One region of the Listeria sp. MAN/IMW/UF555 genome, then DNA from elsewhere that is predicted to be linked to it. Evidence: riboswitches for the same ligand, from Rfam matches in the RefSeq annotation. Region 1 holds a riboswitch; each other region holds the start of a gene.
The links. Region 1 has a riboswitch for S-adenosylmethionine ahead of AC4PG8_RS06835 (MetQ/NlpA family ABC transporter substrate-binding protein). Riboswitches for the same ligand answer to the same signal wherever they lie in the genome.
Positions count from the first base shown of each region.

Region 2: another riboswitch for S-adenosylmethionine. It lies ahead of AC4PG8_RS10260 (ABC transporter substrate-binding protein); the one in region 1 lies ahead of AC4PG8_RS06835 (MetQ/NlpA family ABC transporter substrate-binding protein).
Region 3: another riboswitch for S-adenosylmethionine. It lies ahead of metK (methionine adenosyltransferase); the one in region 1 lies ahead of AC4PG8_RS06835 (MetQ/NlpA family ABC transporter substrate-binding protein).
Region 4: another riboswitch for S-adenosylmethionine. It lies ahead of AC4PG8_RS12385 (methionine ABC transporter ATP-binding protein); the one in region 1 lies ahead of AC4PG8_RS06835 (MetQ/NlpA family ABC transporter substrate-binding protein).

Region 1 covers NZ_JBZWZS010000001.1:1,366,264-1,370,110, forward strand. The annotation lists gene yycF (response regulator YycF) at 1-559, opposite strand, end outside; gene AC4PG8_RS06830 (pyridoxal phosphate-dependent aminotransferase) at 771-1,952, opposite strand; SAM riboswitch class I at 2,105-2,224, shown strand; gene AC4PG8_RS06835 (MetQ/NlpA family ABC transporter substrate-binding protein) at 2,335-3,156, shown strand; gene AC4PG8_RS06840 (methionine ABC transporter ATP-binding protein) at 3,171-3,847, shown strand, end outside.
Region 2 covers NZ_JBZWZS010000003.1:86,376-90,222, forward strand. The annotation lists gene AC4PG8_RS10260 (ABC transporter substrate-binding protein) at 62-1,636, opposite strand; SAM riboswitch class I at 1,722-1,824, opposite strand; gene AC4PG8_RS10265 (GNAT family N-acetyltransferase) at 1,965-2,243, opposite strand; gene AC4PG8_RS10270 ((4Fe-4S)-binding protein) at 2,255-2,488, opposite strand; gene AC4PG8_RS10275 (IMP dehydrogenase) at 2,655-3,847, shown strand, end outside.
Region 3 covers NZ_JBZWZS010000001.1:18,138-21,984, reverse strand. The annotation lists gene asnB (asparagine synthase (glutamine-hydrolyzing)) at 1-682, opposite strand, end outside; gene metK (methionine adenosyltransferase) at 819-2,018, opposite strand; SAM riboswitch class I at 2,126-2,234, opposite strand; gene AC4PG8_RS00120 (hypothetical protein) at 2,429-2,731, shown strand; gene AC4PG8_RS00115 (L-lactate dehydrogenase) at 2,798-3,706, opposite strand; gene AC4PG8_RS00110 (DUF2584 domain-containing protein) at 3,723-3,847, opposite strand, start outside.
Region 4 covers NZ_JBZWZS010000004.1:43,879-47,725, forward strand. The annotation lists gene AC4PG8_RS12375 (MetQ/NlpA family ABC transporter substrate-binding protein) at 1-804, opposite strand, end outside; gene AC4PG8_RS12380 (methionine ABC transporter permease) at 869-1,543, opposite strand; gene AC4PG8_RS12385 (methionine ABC transporter ATP-binding protein) at 1,540-2,562, opposite strand; SAM riboswitch class I at 2,652-2,770, opposite strand; gene AC4PG8_RS12390 (hypothetical protein) at 2,879-3,067, opposite strand; gene cesK (histidine kinase CesK) at 3,146-3,847, opposite strand, start outside.

The sequences.
Region 1 (3,847 bases):
TTTGAAGTAAATGTTCTCTTGTCATGACTTGACCCATATGTTTGGCTAGATAATGAAGTAATTCGAATTCACGATGCGTAAGTTCGATTGTTTCGCCACGTTTTGAAGCAACATATGCGTCTGGATGAATAATTAATGAACCAATTTCTAATTCACTGTTTTCTTCTTCCTCGGCAGCGTTTGAGCTTACTTGGCTATGACGGCGCAAGTTGGCTTTCACACGAGCGATTAATTCGCGGTTACTAAATGGTTTCGTAACGTAATCATCGGCACCAAGTTCAAGTCCGATAACTTTATCAATTTCGGAATCTTTTGCAGTTACCATAATTATTGGCATATCATACTTCTTACGTACTTCACGACATACCTCAATACCATCACGACCTGGAAGCATAATGTCCAGTAAAATCAAATCTGGCTGAACTTCTTCTACAAGTTCTAACGCTTCATCGCCATCATAGGCGCAATATACATCAAAGCCTTCTTTATTTAGATTAAACTTAACTATATCCGCAATCGGTTTTTCGTCATCTACTACAAGAATTTTCTTTTCTGCCATTTTTTTACAGTCCTCTCATTCCTGGATTTCGCCGGCTTTAACCGGGACAGATACTTTTTATTTAATGCAAAAAAATCTCACTAAATACTTTAAATTCCGGCCTGTCTTCATAAAACAACATGCTAAGAATAGACTTACTAATCAATTATAACACATACAGTTAATTATCTGAATTATTACAAGCTATTTTCTCTTAAAATCACATAATCTCTTAATTTTGTGCCACTTTATCAAATAAATGTAGCTTGGAAATTCGCGCCACTGCCTCTTCTAATCGTTTTTCATCCATTAAAAGTCCTACGCGTACATAACCCTCACCGAAAGTTCCGAAACCACTTCCGTCAGCAACAGCTACACTAACCTCATTTAATAAGTAATCCGCGAATTCACTACTTGTAAACTCTTTTGGAACGGGCATCCATGCAAAAAAAGAGCCCGCTGGAGCAATTGCTTCCCAACCAATTTTATCACAAGCAGCTATAAATGCATTTCTACGGCTTTCATAACGAGCATTTAATTCTTGTACACAAGTTTGATCGCCTGTGAGCGCCTCAATTGCAGCATCTTGAATACCTGGGAATAAACTTACATACATATGATCTTGAATGAGGTTGATTGCTTCGACAACGTCTTTATTCCCAACAGCAAATCCTACGCGCCAGCCAGCCATATTGTATGTTTTCGAAAGCGTATAAAGTTCGATTCCAATCTCTTTTGCTCCTGGAGTTTCTAAAAAGCTAATCGGTTTCTTCCCATCAAAACCAATACCACCATAAGCAAAATCATGTGCAATCGTGATATTGTTTTCTTTAGCAAAAGCAACCGTTTCTTCAAAAAAGTGAGTCGTAGCAACCGCGCCAGTGGGGTTATTTGGATAATTTAAATACATCAACTCCGCTTTTTTCGCAATTTCTTCAGGAATTTTATTAAAATCTGGTAAAAAGTTATTTTCAGCAATAAGTGGCATTGTTTCGAACTGAACTTCTCCTAAAACGGCTCCTGATAAATAATCTGGGTAGCCCGGATCTGGTAAAAGCATTACGTCACCTGGATCCATTAAACACATTGGCAGTTCAACAAGCCCTGTTTTCGTCCCAAATAAAATGGCTACTTCTGTATTTGGATCGATGGTTACATTATATTCACGCGCATAAAAATCAGCCGCGGCTTGTTTAAGTTCCTGTTTTCCACGAAACAACGAATATTTATGATTGATTGGATTTTCTGAAGCTGTTTTCATTGCTTCCACGATATGCTTGGGTGTTGGCTGGTCTGGATTTCCTTGACCTAGATTAATCACGTCATGACCTTCTTCCACTTTCTTTCCCACTTTTTCTACAAGGCTAGAAAAAAATTGATCTGGTAAATTTTGCAAGCGTTTGGAAATTTTCATTTGGCACCCGTCCTTTTCAAGTTTCATTGATTAAAATAGTAAAGTTTTCTGAAGTATTTGTCCAGTATGATTTTTTTTAAACTTAAAAAAGCATTGACAAATTATCTTAAAATGCGTATATTTTTAACTAACAGGTTTTTCTAAAATATTTTCTCTTATCGAGAGCGGCAGAGGGACTGGCCCGATGAAGCCCGGCAACCTAACTTTATTTAAGCGTAAAGTGAAGGTGCTAATTCCAGCAAAATGGTGTATTCCGTTTTGGTAGATGAGAGGAGCTGGATATGTTCGACTTTCCACTTCTCTATTCTAAATAGAGAAGTTTTTTTATTGCTTTCATGAATAAATCTGGATAAATAATCAACATACTAGGGAGGAAAAAAAGATGAGAAAATTAACAAAAGGGTTAGGAATTTTACTTGCATCAAGCCTTATTCTAGGTTTAGCAGCATGTGGAGGCGGAAGTGACGATAAAGCCTTAAGCACAAAAGAAATCACCATTGGAACAACAGCAGGACCTCACCAACAAATCGCTGAAGAAGTTCAAAAATTAGCGAAAAAAGACGGCCTTGAAATCAAAATCAAAACTTTTGATGATTATAATACACCAAATACAGCTTTAAACGACGGTGACCTCGATGCGAATAACTACCAAACAATCCCGTTCTTAGAGCAACAAAAGAAAGATAAAGGCTACAAATTAGACGTTGCTTTTAAAACAGTAGCATTCCCAATGGGTGTTTACTCCAACGATATTAAAGACTTAAAAGATCTTAAAAAAGGCGACAAAATTGCCGTTCCAAACGATCCAAGTAACGAATACCGTGGTTTAAAACTATTTGAAGATGCTGGCATTATTAAATTAAAAGATGGCGTGGAAGAAAAAGCAACAAAAAAAGACATTGCTGAAAACCCACTTGACCTTGAAATCGTTGAACTTGAAGCTTCTCAAATCCCTGCACAATTAGATGAAGTTGCAGCAGCAGCTATCAATACTAACTTCGCAATGGGTGCTGGACTTTCTATTAATAAAGACGCAATTTACCATGAACCAACAAAAGACAATCCATATCCAAACGTATTTGTTATTCGTAGCGAAAACAAAGATGATGAAGTCGTTAAAACATTAGAAAAATACTACCATTCTGATGACGTAAAAGCATTTATTGAAAAAGAATTTAATGGGTCTGTAGTACCTGCATTCTAGGGAGTTGTTTTATTTTGATCGAATTACATCAAGTTTCAAAGTCATTTAATGTAAATGGAAAAACCGTAGAAGCCGTCAAAAATGTTTCTATTACAGTCGAAAAAGGAGAAATTTTCGGTGTCGTTGGTTACAGTGGCGCCGGAAAAAGTACGCTCGTTCGTTGCATCAACTTGCTTGAACGTCCTGATGCCGGCCAAGTTTTAATTGACGGGAAGAATTTGTCTACCCTCTCAAGTAAAGAACTTCGTGTCGCTCGTCGGAAAATTGGTATGATTTTCCAAGGATATAACTTACTTAAAACCGCAACTGTCTATGATAACATTGCCAAACCGTTAAAATTAGAAGGTGTTCCAAAAGACGAAATCGAGATTCGCGTAAATAAATACTTGTCGATTGTTGGCTTAGAGGATAAAAGAAGCAATTATCCAAGTCAGCTTTCTGGCGGTCAAAAACAACGTGTTGCGATTGCTCGTGCTCTTGCGCATGAACCAGAAATTCTTTTAAGCGATGAAGCGACAAGTGCTTTGGATCCTGAAACAACAGAAGCAATTTTGCAGTTGTTACTTAAGATTAACGCTGAGCTTGGCATTACGATTTTCTTAATTACACATGAACTTGATGTCATTCAACGTATTTGTGACCGGGTTGCTGTGATGGAAAATGGACATTTAGTAGAGCAAGGTACCGTTCT
Region 2 (3,847 bases), on a different contig from region 1:
AACCTGAACCTGCCAAAAACAAGCATGGCAGGCCAGATTTTTTACGAATGATTTTTAATTATTATTCCGTTAAATATAGTTTAGAAAGATCACGGAACATTGTTACTGGTTGTGGTGTTGCAGCTTTTTGACCACCGTAACGGCTATCAAGAGCTAGCACTGCATTATCATAAGAAATCGGATAAATTACAGCGTCGTCAGCAATGGTGTTTTGGATTTTTTCATAGATTTCTTGACGTTCTTTATCGTCCGCAGTTACAGCACCTTTTTCCCAAAGCGCATCTAGGTCTTTGTTGTGGTAGTTTGAATAGTTGTATGGCGCATCGCTTAGGTATAGAGATTTATATGCATCAGGATCGTTCCCCATGATATAACCATTTAGTGCGATAGAGTAGTCTGCGTTTTTGCGGTCAAGTGTGATGTTGCTTAGTGCATTTGGATCTGTTGGTTTCAAGTCAAGTGTCACGCCGATTTCTTTGTATTGTTGTTGTAAGTAAAGCGCGATACTTTCTTGTGATTTACTGTTGTTTAAATAGTAAACAGTTAGTTTTTGGCTTGTATCAAAACCGCTATCTTTTACTAATTCTTTCGCTTTAGCAATGTCTTGGTCGTATGTTTCTACTTTATCTGTGAAGTATTTCGTGTTTTCTGTTAGGAACGAAGAAGCTGGTTTTGCGTATTCATCTGAACCGTAAGCTGCATCAATGATTTCTTCACGGTCAAGCGCATAAGAAAGGGCTTGGCGAAGTTCTTTTGATTTAAGAGCTGGTTGGTTTTCGTTGAACGTTGCATAGCTTAAGCGGTTTTCCGGGTAAGTGATAATGTTTACCGCGCTCGCTTTTTCTACTTTTTTTCTATCAGAAGGTTGAATGGATTTTAGGTTGATTTCGCCATTTTGCAGTGCTAAATTAGCTGCGTTTTGGTCTTTTGTGATTCGGAAAGTAACTTTATCCAATTTTGGTTTGCCGTCAAAATAGTCGTTGAATCGTTCTAGGGAAACATATTCGCCTGTTTTGTATTCAACAAATTTGTACGGACCTGAGCCGATTGGATTTTTGTTTTTATCACTTTTCTCGATGTTTTCTACCCCTTCAAAAATGTGTTTTGGAATTGGGAAGAACGTTTTAATTGTATTTTCAAAGGCTGGAGCAACAGTTGGTAATGTGAATTTCACTGTTGTGTCATCCACTGCTTCTACTTTTACAGGTTTATCATCAAAAACAAAGTTCCCACGGTTCGGGCTGTTTTGTTTTGTATCTAAAATAGAATTTACAGTAAATACTACGTCATCTGCAGTCAAAGGTTTGCCGTCATGCCAAGTTAAACCATCTTTTAGTTTCACAGTGTAAGTTAAGTTGTCGTCTGAAATATCTAAGCTTTTTGCAAGTGCCGGTTTCCCGTCAACTTCCCAAAATAGCGGTGCGTATACAGCTTGTTGAATCGTTAATGTTACACGGTCAGAAGCGTAGTTCGGATTGATAACTTCTGGATCCCCAGTAACGCCGATAATTAGAGAGCCGCCGTCTTTCGCTTTGCCTGAACCGTTTGCTTTGTCTGAACTAGCGCCAGAGCCTCCGCAAGCTGTTAACACCAAGGCAAAAACCGAGATAACCGCTACTAATAAAAATTTCTTCATCTAACAAAAACTCCCCTCTTTAAGCGCTAAAAATAACGCTTCCTCTGTTTTTTGGTCAGAATCGAAGCGCCTCATTAAAAGCTACTACTTATCTGCCAGAATATTACTTCTGATCGGAATTAGCATAGAACTTGCGCTCCGCTGCCGGGTTTCACTGGGCCGATTCCCTCCACCACTCTGGATAAGAAATTGTAATACTATTATTCCTATAAGTTTACTGTGAATTAAAGATACACTGAAAAGAACCAGATGTCAAGAAGAGAAAACTGGATTTTTAAAAATAATTTTATAAAAAAATAGACTGGGTTTGTTCCCAGTCTACGCTTAATTATTTATCGGCTTGAACTTCCTGATATTCTGGCTTCTTAGAAAACTCAGCTTTTGCAAACGGGCAAAGCGGAATAATTTTCTTTCCTTCCGTTTTTGCTTTCTCGACAGCGCGTTTTACAAGTTCTTGCGCTATCCCCTGACCACGAGCAGCATCATCCACACCAGTATGGTCAATAATAAACATGTCTTCTCCAGTTGGAACGAAAGTCACTTCACCGACCTCTACACCTTCCTCATTTACTGCATAAATTCTGTTTTCACCGTTTTTATATTCCATTTGTTATCCTCCTATTTCTCTATATATTGAAGCGCTCCACTTGGGCAAGTATGAATCACCCGTTTTGCCTCTTCTTTTGGTACGTTATCTGGCATAATCCATGGTTTTCTATCCAAATTAAAAAGTTCTGCGTTACCTTTTACACAATTACCGGAATGTGCGCAAATATTCGTATTAAAATAAATATCTACATCTGCCCCGCGATACTTGCGGTAGCCTTGTTCTAATAGTGTTTCTTCTTCCATCTGATTACCTCCTTCGCCAAAATTTCCTTACGTTTAGTATATTCCACTCATCTACTAAAAGAAAACGTCCCGAAAAAGCATCCCAGTCATTGACTTTCAAGCCAGTTATTGAAATAATAAAGATATTTTATAAGTACATTTAACAATAGAAGAAGGAGTGGAAATAATGGCATTTTATTTTGAAGAACCGTCCCGCACATTTAGTGAGTTTTTACTAGTTCCAGGCTACTCATCGGCTGAATGTGTACCAACAAACGTTAGCTTAAAAACACCGATTGTAAAATTTAAAAAAGGGGAAGAATCTGCTATCACAATGAACATTCCGCTTGTTTCCGCAATTATGCAAGCTGTTTCTGATGATAACATGGGAATTGCTCTCGCTAAAGAAGGCGGCGTATCCTTCATTTTCGGCTCCCAATCAATCGAAAGTGAGGCTGCAATGGTTTCTCGCGTGAAAAATCATAAAGCTGGATTCGTCATTAGCGATTCTAATATCAGCCCAGATAAAACCCTCCAAGACATTCTTGATTTAAAAGAAAAAACTGGTCATTCTACAGTTGCAGTTACAGAAGACGGCACAGCGCACGGTAAATTACTTGGAATCGTGACAAGTCGCGACTACCGAGTGACGCGTATGAGTCCTGATGAAAAAGTAGCAGATTTCATGACGCCTTTTGAAAAACTAGTTACTGCTAAAAAATCGACCACTTTAAAAGAAGCTAACAACATTATTTGGGACCACAAATTAAATGCTTTACCACTTGTAGACGATAACGAACACTTGGTTCACATGGTGTTCCGCAAAGACTACGACTCAAATAAAGAAAACAAATTAGAATTACTTGATTCCTCCAAACGTTATGTAGTTGGAGCTGGAATTAACACACGCGACTATGAAGAACGTGTTCCCGCTCTAGTAGAAGCTGGCGCAGATATTCTTTGTATCGATTCTTCTGAAGGTTATTCTGAATGGCAAAAACGCACACTTGACTACGTTCGCGGTAAATACGGCGATACAGTCAAAGTCGGCGCAGGGAATGTTGTTGACCGAGATGGCTTCCGTTATCTTGCAGAAGCTGGCGCAGATTTCGTTAAAGTTGGCGTTGGTGGTGGCTCCATCTGTATCACACGTGAACAAAAAGGTATCGGCCGCGGACAAGCAACCGCCCTAATTGATGTTGCTAAAGCACGTGATGAATATTTTGAAGAAACAGGTGTATATATTCCGATTTGTTCCGATGGCGGCATTGTTTATGATTACCATATGACGCTAGCTCTAGCAATGGGCGCTGACTTTATCATGCTTGGTCGTTATTTCTCTCGTTTTGATGAAAGTCCTACTAACAAAGTGAATTTAAA
Region 3 (3,847 bases), 1.3 Mb from region 1:
CAAAAGATGCTTTCCAATAAGTAGTAATCTCCATTGGTTGACCGATTTTTTTCGTGAACTGATGCCCTGGTTCTAAGCGTTTTACATTTTTAGTTAAGGAATCTGGTTCTGGAACGAATTGATAAGTCATATAGTTTTGTAATGAAACTTCATCTAGTTCTTTTTCTTTTAAAGCATGTAAAATGGATTTCTTTTCAGAACCCATAAATAGCTTACCGTCTTCTTCTGCATAGAAAAATGGTTTAATGCCGAATGGGTCGCGTGCGCCGTAAACAAGTTCTTCTTGTTTATCCCAAATAACGAAACCAAACATCCCACGAAGACGTTCTGCTGTTTTTTCTTTGTATTTCGCATATGTAGCGATAATTACTTCTGTATCACTTTCGGTTTCAAATGTCATTCCTTCAGCAACTAATTGCTCGCGGAGTTCCACATAGTTATAAACTTCTCCATTAAAAATAATCCAGTAACGTTCATTTTCATACGTTAACGGTTGATGACCGTTTTCTACATCAATAATACTTAAACGGCGGAAACCAAACTGCACGTGATCATCTGTGAAGTATCCTTCATCATCTGGCCCACGGTGCGTAATCATACTGTTCATTTGTCTAAAGGTTTCTTTATCAGCGCCAGTAATTTCTGTAATGCGGTCATGTACGCATCCTACAAATCCACACATGGTAACATTTCTCCTCTATATAGATAATCATTTTATCTTTTTTTCACAACGTCTATCATATCATAACTAGGCTTTCTTTGCACTGTTTAGGAAAGAAAAAAACCGAACATTCCTCACAAGAAATGTTCGGTTAAGCTTATTTTACGATTAATTTTTTTAAGGCTTCTGCTTTATCCGTTCTTTCCCAAGGTAAATCAAGGTCGCTACGGCCAAAATGACCAAATGCAGCTGTTTGACGATAAATTGGGCGACGTAAATCAAGCATATGGATTATCCCAGCTGGGCGTAAGTCAAATAGCTCATTAACGCCATCAATTAGTTCTTGTTCTGAATAGTCACTTGTTCCATATGTGTCAATCGAAATGGAAACTGGACGCGCAACTCCGATGGCATATGCAACTTGTACTTCTACTTTTTTAGCAAGTCCAGCAGCAACGATATTTTTAGCGACATATCTTGCAGCATAAGCACCCGAACGGTCTACTTTGGTTGGATCTTTACCAGAAAATGCTCCCCCGCCGTGACGCGCATAACCACCGTATGTATCCACGATAATTTTACGGCCAGTAAGTCCAGCATCGCCAAGTGGTCCACCAATAACAAAGCGGCCAGTTGGATTAATAAAGTATTTCGTATTTTCATCTAAGAAAGAAGCATCAATTACTTCTGGGAATAGATGTGTGTGTAAATCTTTCGCGATTTGTTCTTGTGTGATGTCAGGATGATGTTGCGTTGAAACAACAATTGTATCAATGCGAACAGGTTGATTAAATTCATCATATTCTACAGTTACTTGTGTTTTCGCATCTGGTCGTAAATAATCTAATTTATTCGTTTTGCGTAATTCTGTTAACTTGCGTGCTAAGCCATGTGCCAAAAAGATTGGTAGTGGCATTAACTCTTCTGTTTCATCTGTAGCAAAGCCAAACATCAAACCTTGATCTCCTGCCCCAATTGCTTCAATAGCAGCATCAATTTCGCTGCCACTTCTTGATTCTAGTGCCTCATCCACACCTTGCGCAATATCTGGTGATTGTTCGTCAATAGCCGTTAAAACAGCACATGTCTCTGCATCAAAACCATATTTTGCTCGAGTATAGCCGATTTCTTTAATAGTATCACGAACGATTTTAGGAATATCTACATATACAGAAGTAGTAATCTCACCTGCTACTAAAACTAAACCAGTTGTCACAGTAGTCTCACAAGCGACACGTGCGTCTGGATCTTTTGAAATAATTGCATCTAAAATTGCATCAGATATTTGATCTGCAATTTTATCTGGATGTCCATCAGAAACCGATTCCGATGTAAATAGATGACGGTTTTTAGCCAATTTTATTTTCCTCCTTTAGTTCTCTCCAAATACGTCTCATATAAAAAGCCTCTCTCTATTTTGCACGAAACGCGCACGAATAGAGAAAGGCTATAATTATACCTTTGCTCTCATCGTTCAGGAGATATTACTCCTGCAACAGATTAGCACCTTTCACTTATATGTGTAGGTTGCTGGGCTTCAAAGGGTCAGTCCCTCTACCGCTCTGGATAAGAGATAAATTTTAATTCTAAGATAGAATACCATAAACTGAGGCTATATGCAATAAAAATTCGGTTTTGTCTTGATTTCCATTTTCAAAAAACAGTAAAAAAATGCCTTCCATTATTTTTCGCTTATCATTATTTCCATCCTGTGGTATGATAGATGGATAAAAAAGATGTTTTACTTATCTAAAGGAGATTGTATCTATGAGTTTAATTACGTTATCCTTGATTATTTTTCTTGGGTTTTTAGCCGTTGTATGTTTATTTGATTTTGTTTTTCGTTGGTATTGGTTTAAATATTTCTTAGCAACAATGGGATTAATTGCAAGTGGTGTGGTATTTTTCATCAGTTTCTACGGTGGTGGGATGTCACAAACAGAAATCGCTATTGCTATTTTTATTGGTTCATTTGGTGAATATGTCGTATCACTTATTATTAGCCTAGTTCGCTTTATTTCAAAAAAATCAAAAAAACCTAAACAAAAGAAAAAAGTCAAAACAGCTTAAAAAACTAGCTACGTTAAAAGATGATAATCTTTAATGTAGCTAGTTTTTTTATGGATAATTTTAAATCTAAAGCAAGTCGAAAGCTTTACGGATAACTTCCGCTGAATGTTCAAAATTAGTTTGTTCTTCTTTAGTTAGTGGTGGTTTTATCGTATCTAAAACCCCATTTGCTCCAATAAGCGCTGGTTGGCCGATATATGTATTTGTTTGTTCTGAAAAAACAGCTAACGGAAATACTTGTTTTGCATCTGTTAAGAGAGCATCAACAATTCCCGCTGTAGCAGTAGCAATTCCAAAACTCGTCCAACCTTTCCCCGTTAAAATATTCCAGCCACCACCGCGTACTGCATCTTTTAAAGCAGGTAAATCAAGCGGTGTCTTCGTTTTATAATCAGTGATATTGACGCCACCGATTTTCACAGTTGACCACGCAACGAATTGTGATTCACCGTGCTCGCCAAGAACGTACCCCTCGATGCTTTTAGGATTAATATGTAAAGCTTCTCCAACTACTCTTCTCATTCTAGCAGTATCAAGCGATGTCCCTGTTCCAAATACACGGGAACGATCAAAACCAGATATTTTTTGAATGAGCATGGTAATAACATCACACGGATTAGTAATATTCACAAAAATCCCTTTAAAACCTGTCGCTAAAATTTTCGGCACAATCTCCGTTACCGAACGACTTGTTTCAACGAGTTCTTCCATACGATCTTCTCGTAGTAATGTTTCCGGACCAACAGCCATCACAATAATATCTGCATCTGAAAGAGCTTCCCAGTTATTCGCTGTAATGGTTGTATAGGAACGAGTCATCGATGCCATATCGCGTAACTCAAGCGCTTCACTCTCTGCTTTTGCTTCTATTTTATCAATTATAACGATTTCATCACAAATCCCTTGCGTAACAAGAGAAAAAGCCACGTCGCTTCCAACATGACCAGCACCAATTATACCAACTTTGCGTTTCAAAAAATCCCCTCCAAAATTAGTTACTTGAATTTAAAGCGATTAATTCATATTTAATGATGGTTTTATTATTTTCCCATACAAGTTTGCGCGGAATTGCTTCTCCAAGTGTTTCGCCTTCTTTTGTTTTACGAACAGCAATTG
Region 4 (3,847 bases), on a different contig from region 1:
GTCCCATTCTTTCGTAATGTAATCTTGAATTTCTTTTGAATGTAACACTTTAACTAGTTCTTTAATGTTTTTGTCGTCTTTTTTCTTGTCCGTAGTTACAACAATATTAGCGTAAGGAGAATCTTTGCTTTCGATTGCAATAGCATCTTTCGAAGGATTTAAGCCTTGGTCTACAACAAAGTTTGAGTTAATAGCGACAACATCGCCTTCTTCATTATTATATGCAGTCATCAAGTAAGCTGGGTCAAAATCATATTTGAATTTCAAGTTTTTCGGATTGTCTTTAATATCGTCAAATGTTGCATCTTGTGGTTTCACGCCATCTTTAAGCGTTAAAAGTCCATTATCTACAAAAATCCCAATAACACGCGGCCAGTCAGATTTTGAGTTAGAAAGTAAAACTTGCGCGCCGTCTTTTAAATCTTTAATATCTTTTACTTTTTTAGAATAAATGCCCATTGGTTCGATGTGAATAGCACCGACATCAGCAAATTTGTAACCTTTTTCTTTTTCTTCTAATTCAAGATATGGTTTATGTTGGAAGTAGTTAGCATCTAAATCGCCTTCTTCTAGGGCTTTATTAGGCATAACGTAGTCTGTATATTTAACAATTTTCAAGTCAATCCCTTTATCTTTCAGGATTGGTTTTGCTTGTTCTAAGATTTGAGCATGGGGTGTATTTGACGCACCCACTACCAATTTATTATCGTCTTTACTAGATGAAGCTTTATCTGAGGAGCCACCGCAAGCTGTAAGTACTAAAACTAAACTTAATGTGAAAATTAAACCAAGAACCTTTTTCATGAAATTCTCTCCTTTTTTGCGGGGATTCCGCGTTTTTTTATATAAATTTCTTCATATACATTGATTAGCGTTTATCGGTTCGTTTTGTTAGGAAGTCGCCGATAAATTGGAAAATAAAGACGATGATTAAAATAATAATTGTCGCAAGTACCGTTACATCAGGTTGTCCACGTTGGAATCCTTCAAGATAAGCTGTATTTCCAAGCCCACCTGCACCAATGACGCCGGCCATCGCTGTGAATCCAACAAGTGAAATTGCTGTCACTGTAATACCAGAAATAATCGCTGGTAAGGCTTCTGGGATGAGCACTTTACCAATAATAGTAAACATATTCGCGCCCATGGATTTAGCGGCTTCAATAACGCCTTTGTCTACTTCGCGAAAAGCAATTTCTACCATCCGACCATAGAACGGAGCTGCTGAGATAATTAAAGCTGGAAGTGCTGCTTTCGGTCCAATTACGGTTCCGACTAACGATTTTGTCATCGGTAAAAGTAACACGATTAAAATAATAAAAGGAATGGAACGGAACACATTAACAAGGATTGCTGTGATCCAGTATAAAATGCGCGCTCCGGCATGTTTTTTATTATTGGTTAAAAATAGTAATAATCCTAGCACGATTCCTAGTAAAAAAACTGCAAATAATGAAGTAAGTGTCATATATAGCGTTTCTTGTGTGGCAACCCACATCATTTGAAAATCAACATTTGGAAATAACTCTTGTAATTTCGTCATCGTTCTAACACTTCCGTTTCTACTTTAAGTTGACGTAGCTGTGTTAGACTGGCTTCTATCGCTTCTTCTGTGCCTAGAACTTGGACATACAATGTTCCGTATGCGCCGTTTTGCGTTTGAGTTAAGTTCCCATGAAGGACATTTAGCAAGACATCATTTTCTTTTGCTACTTGAGAGATAACTGGTTGAGTTGCATTTTCACTCATGAAGAGTAGTTTAACGATTTTACCTTCTGCGTAATTATCGAGTAATAGATGGATTAGTTCTTCCGTTTCGTCTGAATCAGTTACTTGGCGGACGAAGCGCTGCGTTACTTTTTCTTTAGGATGGCGGAAAACGTCTAGTACGTCACCGAGTTCAGCAACTTTCCCGTTTTCCATGACTGCCACGCGATTACAGATTTTACGGATAACGTGCATTTCGTGGGTGATAACGATGATAGTTAGGTTGAGGCGTTTATTTATGTCTAGCAGTAATTCTAAAACTTCATCGGTTGTTTGTGGATCTAGTGCGGATGTAGCTTCATCACAAAGCAATACTTTAGGATTATTCGCGAGCGCTCTTGCAATACCTACGCGCTGTTTTTGCCCACCACTTAGTTCAGCTGGATAGGCGTTTTCTTTTCCTTCTAAGCCAACGAGTCGGATTAGTTCATTGACCCGAAAACGTCTTTTCTCACCGCGAACACCAGCAATTTCTAATGGAAACGCGATATTTTCTGCAACAGTTCTTGACCATAATAAATTAAAATGTTGAAATATCATTCCGATTTGTTGGCGCGCTTTTCTTAATTTACTACCACGAATTTGGCTAATTAGTAGGTTATCTACTTCAACAGATCCTTCAGTTGGTAGTTCTAATCCATTGAACATTCGGATTAGTGTACTTTTACCAGCCCCTGAATAACCAACTACTCCGAAAATCTCACCTTGTTCAATTTCTAAATCGACATGGTCGACTGCGAGAACTTTGTTATTTCTGGACGTATATTCTTTTACGACGTTCTGTAACGTAATCATCTCTATCACCTTTTCTACATTCTGATATACAAAAAAGCCTTCCTGCTAATGAGCAGAAAGGCAGCATTTTTTCAAATGGGCTAACTTCCTTCTCATCTTTCAGAACAAATCGTTGTTCTGCATGACTTAGCACCTTAAACACATAATGAATTATTGTTTAGGTTGCTGGGTTTCACAGGGCATTTCCCTCCACCACTCTGGATAAGATTTCTACATATTATTATATCACTTCATTTGTGACTATAGTGACGTTTCTTGTTTTTTCATATTACCTTTTCCGTCACACTTTGTCAATAACTTTTTTATTTATACGCATCTATTTGTAATTTACTTCACTAATAATATTATTTTCTCCCGAATGTTCCTGGCTAGCTAACTGAGAGGCTATTTTAATCTGAGCTCTATTTTGATATTTAAGTTCGCTACTATTGACTTGAATTATGTACATAAATACCGCAATGACTGTGATACAAGCAACAACAATTAAAACAATATGTTTTTTCATTTTTCTCTCCTCCGTGATTTATATTCTACTGAAAGAACATAAATCACAAGGAAAGAAACATTTAAGAATTTTTAAAGATTAAATGAGCGGCAATTTGACGATAAAACTTGTTTTGCGATGTTTGCTTTCTGCGGTAACAATTCCGCCGTGTTTTTCAACGATAGACTTAGCAATTGCAAGGCCTAAACCAGTCCCCGTTGTTGTCCGGTTTTTATCTACTTTATAAAAACGTTCAAATAAATAAGGCAAATCAACGGTTGGAATCTCTTCACCGTAATTAGTGACCCGCACAACAGCCATATGATCTTCTTTTTTCGCGCTTACATCAATTTGTTTATTTCCTTCTCCGTATCTAAGCGCATTGGAAAATAAATTCTCAAACAAACGCATAATTTGGTTACCATCGCCACCAATGATGAGTTTATTGGCATCAAAATGTTCGATTATCTGCATATTTCGTTCTGCAGCTCGTCCGTCATATTCTGCTACTAATTGTCTGAGTAATTCAATGATGTCTAGTTCGTCTTTTTTCAATTGGTAATCAACACTATCAAGCCTAGTATAAGAGAATAAATCATCAATCAGTTTATGCAGATGACGCGCTTTTCCGTAAACAAGTTCCGTATAATAACGCAGCTCAATCTCATCACGATAACGATCCTCATGAATATAACTTAAATATCCTAAAATCGACGTTAAAGGCGTCCGCAAATCATGTGAGACATTCGTAATCAAGTCATTCCTAGCTTGCTGCGCCTGTTCTTCCTTTTTCATTAATTT